One region of the Mesorhizobium sp. WSM4832 genome, then DNA from elsewhere that is predicted to be linked to it. Evidence: predicted binding sites of a transcription regulator. Region 1 holds the regulator's gene; the other holds the start of a gene.
The links. Region 1 encodes LexA, which represses DNA repair genes until DNA is damaged. Its sites were predicted from a motif close to TGTTCNNNNTGTGTTCNG; they were not measured.
Positions count from the first base shown of each region.

Region 1 (6,007 bases):
GACGCCCATGTCGTGGTCGTCGACGACGACGGCATGCATGTAGGTCGGGTTGCCGTCCGAGCGCAGGATGATGAAGTCGTCGAGATCCTTGTTGGGAAAGCGCACCTCGCCCTGCACGCGATCGTGCACGACCGTCTCGCCCTCGGTCGGCGCCTTGATGCGGATCGCGCCCTTGACGCCCGCGGGCGCCTCGGAGGGATCGCGGTCGCGCCACTGGCCGTTGTAGCGCGGGGGCAGGCCCTTGGCCCTAGCTGCCTCGCGCATTGCCTCGAGCTCTGCCGGCGTCTCATAGCTGTAATAGGCCTTGCCCATACGCACGAGCTCTTCGGCCACTTCGCGGTGACGCGGCGCGCGCTCGAACTGCGAGACGGCTTCGCCATCCCAGGAGAGGCCAAGCCAGGTCAGCCCGTCGAGAATGGCGGCGGTTGCGGCCTCGGTGGAGCGCTCACGATCGGTGTCCTCGATGCGCAGCAGCATCGTGCCGCCGGTGTGCTTGGCATAAAGCCAGTTGAACAGCGCTGTGCGCGCGCCGCCGATATGCAGGTAGCCTGTCGGCGAGGGGGCAAAACGGGTGACGACCTTGTCGGACATGGAACTCTCAGGCTTGCGCTTAAACGGCATATTTTGCGCGGGCTTTCGCGCAGTTGGCGTTCATGTAGCATAGGCGGTCTGGGGCGCAAGGGGCAGACCCGATGGCTGGACGTGGCTGGGGTGCGGACGAGGGCGAGACAACGACAGCTGGCGTCAGCGAACGCCTGATGTTTGCCCATGCCACGCCCACGGAGGCGGTGCCATTCCAGCTTCCGCAACCGCGTGCACCAGCCGAGCTTCCGCCGCCCGGCGGCGGTGCACTAGAGCCAGCCTCGCCAACTGCCACCGCCGGCCGAATCCGCAAACAGCTTGGCCGCGCTTCGCTTTCGGCGCTGCATCGAAGCATTGCCGTCGCCGCCGCCACCGAGGTCGACCGCGGCGTCGGCTTCCTGCTGGTGCCGGTGTTCCTGGCCGCGGGCGTCATCTACTACTTCTCGCTGAGCACCGAGCCCGATCTCTACAGGCCGCTTGCTGCGGTGGCTCTGATGGCTGTCTGCGCGGCGATCTCGCGTTCCCGGCAGAGAACGCACCTTGTCTTCATGGCAACCCTTTTGTGTGCCCTGGGCTTTCTCGCGGCCAAGGTGGAGACCTGGCGGATGGCGACGCCGATGCTGGGGTCCGAAATCCAGACGCGGCTGACGGGCCGCCTTGTCACCGCCGAGGCGATGGCCAATGGCCGTGTCCGACTGACCATCGATCTCATGTCCACGGCACATCCGACGCTGCGCTATGCGCCGGCTCGCGTCAGGTTGTCGGCGCGCAAGATCCCGCCCGACATGACAGCGGGGTCGATGCTGACCGGCTACGCCAAGCTGCTGCCGGCGACGGGCCCGGTCCGGCCTGACAGCTACGACTTTTCCTTCGACAGCTATTTCACCGGCATCGGCGGCAGCGGCTTTTTCCTGGGCGATCCAAAGCTGATTGCGCCGACCTCGATTGCGCCAACAGGGGCGCCGTTCGGCGCGCGCATCGCATCGGCCATAGAAAACGCGCGTGAAGGGATCGCCGACCACATCAGGGATACCATCGGCGGTTCCGAAAGTGAGATTGCAGCAGCACTGATCGTCGGCGTGCGCGCCGGCATTCCGGAAGAAATCAACGAGTCGATGCGACGCACCGGTATCTATCACATCATCTCGATCTCCGGCCTGCACATGGCGCTGGTCGCCGGCACGATCATGGTCCTGCTGCGCGGCGCCTTCGCGCTGTTTCCGGATTTCTCGTCGCGCCGGCCGGTGAAGAAATATGCCGCTGGAATCGCGCTTATCTCGATCGCCGCTTACCTGGTGATCTCCGGCATCGTGGTGGCGGCCGAGCGAAGTTTTATCATGCTGGCGGTCATGCTGGTCGCCGTGCTCTTCGACCGCACGGCGCTGACGATGCGCAACCTGGCGATCTCGGCCATCGCCGTCATCCTGGTCTCGCCGCACGAGGTGGTCGGTCCGAGCTTCCAGATGTCTTTTGCCGCCACAGCGGCGCTCGTCGGTGCCTATGCCGGCTTCGCCGACTATCGCGCCGGCAAAACGACCGCGCCGCCGGTAAAGCGTTCGTTCCTCGGGTTCATATCGCGGAAACTGGCGGTTGGAGTGGGCGCCGCCGCCATAACATCGCTCATCGCGGGCAGCGCGACATTGCTGTTCGCGATCTGGCACTTCCAGCGGGTGTCACCGCTCAGCCTGCTGGCCAATCTGGCGGTCATGCCGATCGTCTCGCTGGTTGTCATGCCGTTCGCCGTGTTGAGCGCGCTGGCGATGCCCTTCGGCTTCGACGGTCCTTTTCTCTATGTGATGGGCAAGGGCCTGACGGCGATGATCGCCATTTCAGCGTGGATTTCCGAGCGCTCACCGGTCGATGCCGTCGGGTTGATCTCGATCCAGTCGGTGCTGCTGGCGACGATCGCGCTGGTCATCGCTACCATGGCCACCACCTGGCTCAGATTGGCAGCCATGCCGTTCGCGCTCGCTGCCCTGATGGTCATCCCGCATGTCCGAACGCCGGACGTGCTTATCTCGGAGGATGCGCATCTGGTGGCAATGCCGATCGGCGCCGGCGAGCTCGCCGTCAACCGCGCACGCTCCAATGAGTTCACCACGGACAATTGGAAGCGGGCGCTGAAGGCCGAAGCAATTGTGCCGCCGGAGACATTTTCCAAAGACGCTCTCGACATCGCCGATCCCGTCGACCTGCCGCCTGGCTCGCCCTTCTACTGCACAGGCGACCTGTGCATCGGCCGGCATCCTTCCGGGGCGATCGTCGCACTAGTCGAAAACCGCGACAGCGCCCGTCCGGCCTGCGGCTTTGCCGACCTCATCGTCATCAACGACGCCACAGCCTACAATCCCTGCCGCGATCCGCGTGTGCTTGTCGTCACCAAGCGCCAGCTGGCGCGTGACGGCAGTGCGGCCGTCTTCTTCGACCCGCAATCGGCAACCGCGCGTCCAAACGTTCGCTACGCGGTCGAGAAGCCATACCGGCCCTGGCACGAGCAACGCAAATACACCCGCGAGGCGAGGGGCCTGCCGCCTTACAAAAAACCCGAGAGGACGGAAGCGAAGTCTTCGCCACCAGCCCAATAGATTTCAGTAGCGGCGGATAAGCCCGACGAGCTTGCCTTGGACCTTGACCCGGTCGGGCCCAAAGATGCGGGTCTCGTAGGCCGGATTGGCGGCCTCGAGCGCGATCGAGGCGCCCTTGCGGCGGAAGCGCTTGAGCGTCGCTTCCTCGTCGTCGACCAGCGCCACCACGATCTCGCCCGGGCTTGCCGTGTTGGCATTGCGGATGATGACGGTGTCGCCGTCGAAGATGCCGGCCTCGATCATCGAGTCGCCCTTGACCTCCAACGCATAATGCTCGCCGCCCATGATCATATCCGGCGGCACGGTGATCGAATGCGTCTGGTGCTGGATTGCGTCTATCGGCACGCCGGCGGCGATGCGGCCCATCACCGGAATCGATACGGCCGAAACAGCGTCGTCGTCATTGCTGGGCATCGGCGTACGCGAGGTGGTTGCCGGCTTGAGCTGACGGCCGAGATTGCCTTGGCCGCCCTGGATGACGCTCGGCGAAAACTTCCTCGCGGCATTCAGGCCAGGCGCGATCGAGTCGGGCAGCCGCAGCACTTCAAGCGCGCGCGCCCGGTTTGGCAGCCGGCGAATGAAGCCGCGTTCCTCCAGCGCCGTAATCAGCCGATGGATACCAGACTTCGAGGCAAGGTCGAGCGCCTCCTTCATCTCGTCGAAAGATGGAGGAATCCCGCTCTCCTTCAGACGTTCATGGATGAACATCAGGAGTTCATGTTGTTTGCGCGTCAGCATTGGCGGCCCCCATGGGTTCTCAAACCAGAATCAGAAAAACAAACCCAGAACAAACACTATCTGTTCCAGTTGTGTTCCGCAACCGTTTAAAGTTTAATGAATTTGTTAAGGTTGCCGAAACAATGTTGCATCCAGTGGCGGCGTGGCCGCCGCGCGCCGGGCGGCGGTATTGATTCCGCTCGATTTTGCGGCCCATCCTTAAGCTGGAACAAGAGGCGGCACCATCACGAAAGTGCCGGGTGGGGTCGCGCCGGCTCCTCGTTGCGCGTTCTGCACCGTGAACGAAACGAACCCAAAATGCCAACCTGGCGATGATTCCGGTCCCTGGTCTTCGCCGTCTATGGACCAGCTAACATAGGACGAAAGGTTCTTGCCCTGGCGCCGGCGGTGGTGAGACAACCGCCCTTGGCCGGCCGTGAGCGGCGCCGGGTCGAAATGGAGGCGGTGGCACAATGATGGGAATTCCCGATCTCGCTGACGTCGAGGCGATGGATGCCGCGGATCCGCTGCGCGCCATGCGCGGTCGCTTCGTCTTGCCTGAGGGCGTTATATACCTCGACGGCAATTCTCTGGGCGCTGCTTCGATCAACGTCTTCAGCGAGATCGAGACGGCCACGAAGCAGGAATGGGCGCGAGACCTCATCCGCGCCTGGAACACCGCTGGTTGGTTCGACATGCCTGTGGAGCTCGGCGACCGGCTCGGGCGTCTGATCGGCGCCGCGCCGGGCCAGAGCGTGGTGTGCGACACGACCTCGATCAACATCTACAAGGTCCTGCATGCGGCACTCGCAATGCGTCCCGAGCGCTCGGTGATCGTTGCCGAGGGCGACAGCTTCCCGACCGACCTCTACATGGCCGAAGGGGTGGCCTCGACGCGGCCCGGCACGGTGCTGCGGCTCGAAGGTGTCGATGCCGCGACGATCGAGGAACTGGTCGACGATCGTGTCGCAGTCATCCTGGTAAACCACGTCAACTACAAGTCCGGCCGGCTGCGCGACATGGCGGCGCTGACGCGCAAGGCCCATGAGGCCGGTGCGCTGATTGTCTGGGATCTCTGCCACACGGCCGGTGCCCTGCCGGTGGATCTCGACGGCTCGAATGCCGATTTCGCCATAGGCTGCACGTACAAATATCTTAATGGCGGACCGGGAGCGCCGGCCTTCATCTACGCCGCGAACCGCCACCATGGCGACATTCGCCAGCCGCTCAGTGGCTGGTGGGGCCATGCCAGGCCGTTCGCGTTCGAGCAGGGCTATGCCGCCGGCGCGGGCATCCGGCGGTTCCTGTGCGGAACGCAGCCGGTGCTGTCGATGCGGGCGCTGAAAGGAGCGCTGGATCTCTGGGACGAAGTCGAGATGACGGCTGTGCGCGAGAAAAGCATCGCGCTGACGGACCTGTTCATTCGGCTTGTCGAAGCCAAATGCGGCGCCTTCGGTCTCGAACTGGAAAGCCCGCGCCGCGGCGCCGAGCGCGGCAGCCAGGTGTCGTTTGCCCATCCGCATGGCTACCAGGTGATGCGCGCCTTGATCGAGCGCGGCGTGATCGGCGATTTCCGCGCGCCGTCGACCGTTCGTTTCGGCTTCACGCCGCTTTATATCGGCTACCGGGATGTCTGGGATGCCGTCGACGTGCTGGAAGACATCTTGCGCACCGGCGCCTGGCGAGAAGCACGCTTCGCCGTCAAAACAGCTGTTACCTGACTTTGAAATCGGCGATGCAATCAAAAGCCATTCAATATTGACCTGACCGCGGAGGGACTGGTGCTGGGACACCGCATTGTCGACTGGGACAACGCCTATGCAAACGGCGCCAATATCGCCGGCGGCGACCGTTGGCCGGCGGCCTGGGATGGCCCGGCTCAGGCATTTCGCGAAAAGCTGCTAGCGCAGGGCAGGGCGCGGCTCGATATCGTCTATGGCGAAGCGCCGCGCAGCCGGCTCGATCTGTTTCTCCCGCCTGCCGCGCCAAAGGGGCTCGTTGTGTTCGTCCACGGCGGCTACTGGATGGAGTCGGACAGGAGTTCCTGGTCGCATCTGGCAGGAGGCGCGGTCGGACGTGGCTTCGCCGTAGCCATGCCCTCCTACACACTTTGCCCGGAGATC
Region 1 covers NZ_JBVVQH010000003.1:234,062-240,068, forward strand. The annotation lists gene gltX (glutamate--tRNA ligase) at 1-591, opposite strand, end outside; gene AC0L2L_RS06380 (ComEC/Rec2 family competence protein) at 693-3,167, shown strand; gene lexA (transcriptional repressor LexA) at 3,171-3,905, opposite strand; gene kynU (kynureninase) at 4,358-5,605, shown strand; gene AC0L2L_RS06395 (alpha/beta hydrolase) at 5,666-6,007, shown strand, end outside.

Region 2 (6,007 bases), on a different contig from region 1:
TTTCGCGAACGCGGACCTTCGGTTCGGGATCATGCTCTAGGCGGCTAAGGCGGTGAAGGCCGAAGCGTAGACCAGCTTGCCGGTCTCCGGCGCCTCGCCCCAGGCCAGGGCCTGCAGCGCCTCGCCCTGATACTCGCTCTCGAAGTTTGCGGCGCGGGCATGGGTGTAGCCGAAGCGGCCGTAATAGACCGGATCGCCCAGAACCACGGCCAGCGTCTCGCCGGCTTGCTTGAGGCGGATATGCGCCTCGCGGATCAGCGCGCCGCCGATGCCGGTGCCGTGGAAGGAGGGTTCGACGGCCAGCGGCGCCAGCGCGACGGCCGCGAAGCGCTTGCCGCCATTCTGCACGTAAAGCCTGGAAAACAGGATGTGGCCGACGACCTGGCCGTCTTCTTCCGCCACCAGTTCGACGACGGCATCGCCGCCGGTGACCAGCGCGTCGACCAGGCCGGCTTCCGCCTGCTGGCCAAAGGCATGCTCTTCGACGAGACGGATCGCCTCGCGATCCCGCGGCGTCGCAGCGCGTATCGACATCATGCTCATTTGAGTTTCATTCCTTTTTCGATCTTGGCTCCGCGCAAAAACTCCTGCGCGGCGGCGGGCCTTCCGCCCGCCCGTTGAACTTCGACCAGCCTGACCGCGCCTGCCCCGCAGGCGACTGTCAGTCGGTCATCGAGAATTCCTCCCGACTCGCCGACGCCATCCGAGAGCGTCGAGCGAAGCAGTTTCAGCCGCTCCATGCGGCCGCCAATGTCGACCTCGCACCAAGCGCCGGGAAAGGGCGAAAGGCCGCGAATGTGGTTGTGGACTTCGCCGGCAGGCCGCGTCCAGTCTACGCGTGTCTCCGATTTATCGATCTTTCGGGCGTAGGTCACCCCTGCCGTTGCCTGTTGGGTAAATGTCAGACAATTTATCCCCAACTGCGCGAGCGCCCGCACCATCAGCGAAGCGCCTTGAGCCATCAGGCGGTCATGCAGTTCGCCGGCCGTCATATCGGGAGCGATGGCGCATTTTTCAACCATTGCCACCGGCCCGGTGTCCAAACCCTCTTCCATCTTCATGACCATCATGCCGGTCTCGGCATCGCCGGCCATGATGGCACGCTGGATGGGAGCGGCACCACGCCAGCGCGGCAAAAGTGAGGCATGGCCGTTGAGGCAGCCGAGCCTGGGGGCGTCCAAGATGGCTTTCGGCAGGAGCAGGCCATAGGCCACGACAATGGCGACATCGGCCTGCAAGGCGGCGAAGGCCCGCTGCTCGGCCTCGCCCTTTAGCGACGTCGGCGCATGCACCTCAAGGCCAAGCCGCTCGGCCTCGCGCTGCACCGGCGAGGGCGTCAGCTCCAGCCCGCGCCGGCCGGCGGCGCGCGGCGGCTGGGTGTAGACGGCCGCTATCTCGTGACCGGCCTCGGCGATGGCGCGGAGCGTGGGCACGGAAAAATCCGGCGTCCCCATGAAGATGACGCGAAGCGGCATGACGTTTTGCGATCCTGTTTTCGTGCCCAAAATGCGAGCTGACTTAGGCGCCCGCTTCAAAAGGGTTTACAAGCTTCAGGTCAAGCCCGTCGAAATCGCGGACGTTGCGCGTCGCCAACGTGGCGTCATGCGCCAGACAAATCGCAGCGATCATGGCGTCAGGCAGGCTCATTGGGCGGCCAATTCGTTCGCGCATAGCCCGGAGCTTGCCGGCGAGACGAGGGGACGAGCCCGCAAACTCCGCGATACGGCCGGCAAACTGATGTAAAATCAGATGATCCAGGACTCGGATATAGCGATCCGACCCCGTCCTGTTCAGGAATCTTTCCGCGCCAAAAGATTGCTCCATGATAACCGGGCCGCACACGTAGAGTTCGAGAACATCCTGTTTACGAAGCCATTCGGCAACGATCGGATCGGGCGCAGGCTTACCGGCTTCGGAAATGACATTGGTGTCGAGGACGATCACTCGAAATCCTCGATCGGGCGACCGAAATCCCGTTTTCTTTCCGCTTCGATCTCGTCCATTATCTCTGCGAACGCCTCGTCGGTGGCGTTTTCAGCGACGAATGCCGAGCGGATAGCATCCCAAGCCGAAACGCCCCGCTCAGGTCTAGGCTCTTTCTCCGCGACAATACCTTTGCGCAAAAGGTCGATGGCCTTGCCCGACAGGCTCTGGCCGCCCTTGCGGGCAGCTTGCTCGATTTCGCGCTTCAAAGGTTCGGGAATGCCTCGGATCAGCATGTCGCCCATCGGTTATATCTCCTGGTCTGATATCATCGATATCACACTGGGGGCTCCTGCTCAAGGCAGAGCGGTTCAAGGCCGGCTTACCCCACCATCTTGCCCGGCGCCTTGTCCTTGGCGAGCTTCTTGAATTTCCTCACCACCATGTCGCGCTTCAGCTTCGAGATGTGGTCGATGAACAGCACGCCGTTGAGATGGTCGATCTCGTGCTGCAGGCAGGTGGCCATCAGGCCTTGCGCCTGCATCTCCTGCAACTTGCCGTCGCGGTCGAGATATTTCACCCGCACGGAAGCCGGGCGCTCGACCTCGGCGTAGTAGTCGGGGATCGAGAGGCAGCCTTCCTCATAGACCGAACGCTGATCGGCGGTTTCGAGGATTTCGGGATTGATGAAGACATGCGGCTCGGGCGGCTCGCCTTCCTTGGCGAGGTCGATGACCAGCAGCCGCCGCGGCTCGCCGACCTGGATCGCCGCCAGACCGATGCCCGGCGCGTCATACATGGTCTCCAGCATGTCGTCGGCGAGCTTGCGCAGGTCGCCGTCGACGCGCTCCACCGGCTTGGAAACCTGGCGCAGGATGGGATCGGGAAGAATGATGAGCGGCTTGATCGACATGGCGTCTCACCTAAGACCTCGTTGGAAAAGCGTCAACGGGGGCATGTTCGGCCCGTTCACGTTTTGATCTGTGCCGGCGAGGCGAATCGGCTATGCTGCCCAAATGAACGACATGACCACCATCCTTTCGCAACCGGTCGCGCGGCTCGGCGCCACCACGATCACGCTCGGGCAGGCGTTTGGTTTCGGCGCACTCCTGCTGGTCGTGCTTTTCGCGGCGCTCGTCGTCGCCCTGTGGCGCGCGGCCAAGGCGCGCGCGGTCGCCGCGACTGAGGCGGCAGACCATGCACGCGACACCGAGGCCCGAATGGCCGATATTCTGCAGAGCCAGGCCGAAATGCAGGGCCGCATGGGCGCGATCGCGGAGGTGTTCGGGGCTAGGCAGGCCGAGCTCACCCAGTCGCTGGGACAACGGCTCGACGCCATGACCGGCCGCCTCGGCCAGACGATGACCGAGCAGACCAAGTCGACGCATGAAAGCCTGGCCAAGCTGCAGGAGCGGCTGGCGGTGATCGACACCGCGCAAGGCAACATCCAGTCTTTGGCCGGCCAGGTCGTGCAGTTGCAGGCGATCCTCTCCAACAAGCAGACGCGCGGCGCCTTCGGCCAATCGCGCATGGAGGTGATCGTCGCCGACGGCTTGCCGCACGGCGCCTACGAGTTCCAGGCTACTCTTAGCAACGGCAGCCGGCCCGATTGCCTGGTGCGGATGCCGAACAGCGCGCCGTCGCTCGCCATCGACGCAAAGTTCCCGCTGGAAGCGTGGAACGCCATCCGCGCCGCCGAGGGCGCCGATATGCAGAAGGCGGCGGCGCAGGCCTTTCGGCGCGACATCGAGGTGCATATCCGCGATATCGCGGAGAAATACCTGATCCAGGGCGAGACGCAGGACACCGCCTTCATGTTCGTGCCGTCGGAATCGGTATTCGCCGAGATCCATGAGAATTTCGAGGCGGTCGTGCAGAAGGCGCACCGCGCCCGCGTCGTCATCGTCTCACCCTCGCTGCTGATGTTGTCGATCCAGGTCATCCAGGCGATCCTGAAGGACGCCCGCATGCGCGAGCAGGCGCATCTCATCCAGGGCGAGGTCATCCGGCTGATGGAGGATGTGGCCAGGGTCGATGAGCGGGTGCGCCGGCTGCAGACGCATTTCGGCCAGGCGACGCGGGACATCGACGACATTCTCGTGTCGACATCGAAGGTGACCAAGCGCAGCCAGAAGATCGAGGCGCTTGAATTCGCGGAGACCGAGGCGCCGCACGGTGGCCCTGCCAAGACGGAAACCGGGGCACGCGTGGCCGATTCGAAAACAGGCCAGTTGCGGCTGCGCGTTGTCGAAGGCGACGAGTAGGTGGGTTGTTCCACCGTTGGCGATTAGCCGAGCGCCCGTCCCTTCCCGCCCGACGCCGCGCCTCCTACTGCTCCTCGACGATCCTCGTGCCCTCGAATTCCGGCAGCCAGTGCAGCGCCGAACGATGCCAATACTGCGTCTTCGGCACCAATTGGTCGCGCTGGCGCGCGGTGCCGACCCTGATGCCGTAGATCTTAGGCCCGTCGCCGACCGACGTTGCATAAAGATGCGAGCCGCAGTCGCCACAGAAGCCCTGCGCCCGCTTGGCGCCGCTCGACCCGGTCTTGATATAGACCTTCGGCTCGCCCTTGGTGATGCGGTAGTCCTCTTCCGGCACCCGGATCGAGACGCGGAACGCCGTGCCGGTCAGCTGCTGGCAGTCGGTGCAGTGGCAGATCGAGGTCTTTTCCGGATCGACCTCCGCCTCATAAGTGATGGCGCCGCAATGGCACCCGCCGTCGATCTTCATCGGTCTTCCTCCTGATAGGTTCGCTGTATCAAAACCTAGCCTCCTCCGAGGCCTCGGCGATAGCCTTGCGCCGTCGCTCCCATGTGCCAGCCGCTTGCGGCTTGACGAAGAGCCGCGAGATTTGCGGCATGTCCTTCTTCAACCTTGCCTCCAGGCGTTCGACGCAGGCTTCGATCTCCGGCGCGGTGAGATGATCCTCGAATTCGATGCTCAAACCCGCGACGATTTCCTCCGGCCCGATATGGACGCTCAGGATGCCGTTCGCCCGCTGGACGGCCGGATCCTCCTGGGCGATCGCCAGCACCTTGTCCTGCACCTCGGGCGACGCGGGCTCACCCAGCAGCAGGCCCTTGCTCTCGCGTGCCAGGAAGATTGCGGTCGCGCCCAGGATGACGGCGATGCCGATCGAGCCGACGCCGTCGAGCTCGGGCATTTCCAGAAGTTCGGCGGACAGGATGCCGGCAAAGGCAACGATGAGGCCGAGCAGCGCGGCGCTGTCCTCGAACAGCACCGTGTAGACGCTCGGATCCTTGCTGCGGCGCACGGCTTCGAACCAGCCCTGGCGGCCCTTCTGCTGACGGAACTCCTTCAACGCCACTAGCCACGAGCTGCCCTCGAACAGGAAGGAGAGGCCAAGCACGACATAGTTGACCCTGGCGTTGACGACCGGTTCCGGCGCCATGATGTGGATGATGCCCTCATAGAGAGAAACGCCGGCGCCCAGCGCGAAGACCAGAAGCGCGACGATGAAACTCCAGAAATAGAGCTCGCGTCCGTGGCCGAGCGGGTGCGCGCGATCTGGCGGGCGCGCTGCGCGGTGCATGCCATAGAGCAGGAGCCCGCCGTTGCCGGTGTCGACCAGCGAATGCACGCCTTCCGACAGCATGGCGGACGAACCGGTGAAGGACGCGGCCGCGAATTTGGTCAGCGCGATCGCCAGGTTGCCGGCGAGCGCGGCGTAGATCACTTTTCTCGAGCCGGCGTGGCCTGCCATCTGGTTCCTGACCCCTGTCCGATGCGACCGACCTTAGCGGCCCGCCGGCCGAAGCTCCACAGCTATGCGCAACGCGCCACGGTCGGGTCGTTCAGGGAGGAAGGTGGCTCGTGACGCGAAGCCCTATTCGACGACTTCGTCGGTCCATACCCTGAACCCGGCGAGCGTGCCCGGTCCAAAGATATGGGTCAGCGGCACATCGGCCGCGTCGCGGCCGGAGGCAATCAGGATGCGGCCGATGCGCGGGGCATTGTTGCGCGGATCGAAAGCGTGCCAGCGGCCGCCGAGATAGACTTCCATCCAAGCGGCGAAATCCATCGAGGCCCATGGTTTTGGCAGGCCGATGTCGCTGATATA
Region 2 covers NZ_JBVVQH010000001.1:72,335-78,341, reverse strand. The annotation lists gene AC0L2L_RS00380 (GNAT family N-acetyltransferase) at 37-543, opposite strand; gene fmt (methionyl-tRNA formyltransferase) at 540-1,475, opposite strand; gene AC0L2L_RS00370 (PIN domain-containing protein) at 1,519-1,944, opposite strand; gene AC0L2L_RS00365 (plasmid stabilization protein) at 1,941-2,228, opposite strand; gene def (peptide deformylase) at 2,306-2,836, opposite strand; gene AC0L2L_RS00355 (DNA recombination protein RmuC) at 2,940-4,187, shown strand; gene AC0L2L_RS00350 (GFA family protein) at 4,252-4,656, opposite strand; gene AC0L2L_RS00345 (cation diffusion facilitator family transporter) at 4,685-5,650, opposite strand; gene AC0L2L_RS00340 (transglutaminase-like domain-containing protein) at 5,774-6,007, opposite strand, start outside.
Region 2: the regulator LexA is predicted to act here: its motif matches at 2,890-2,907, upstream of AC0L2L_RS00355 (DNA recombination protein RmuC).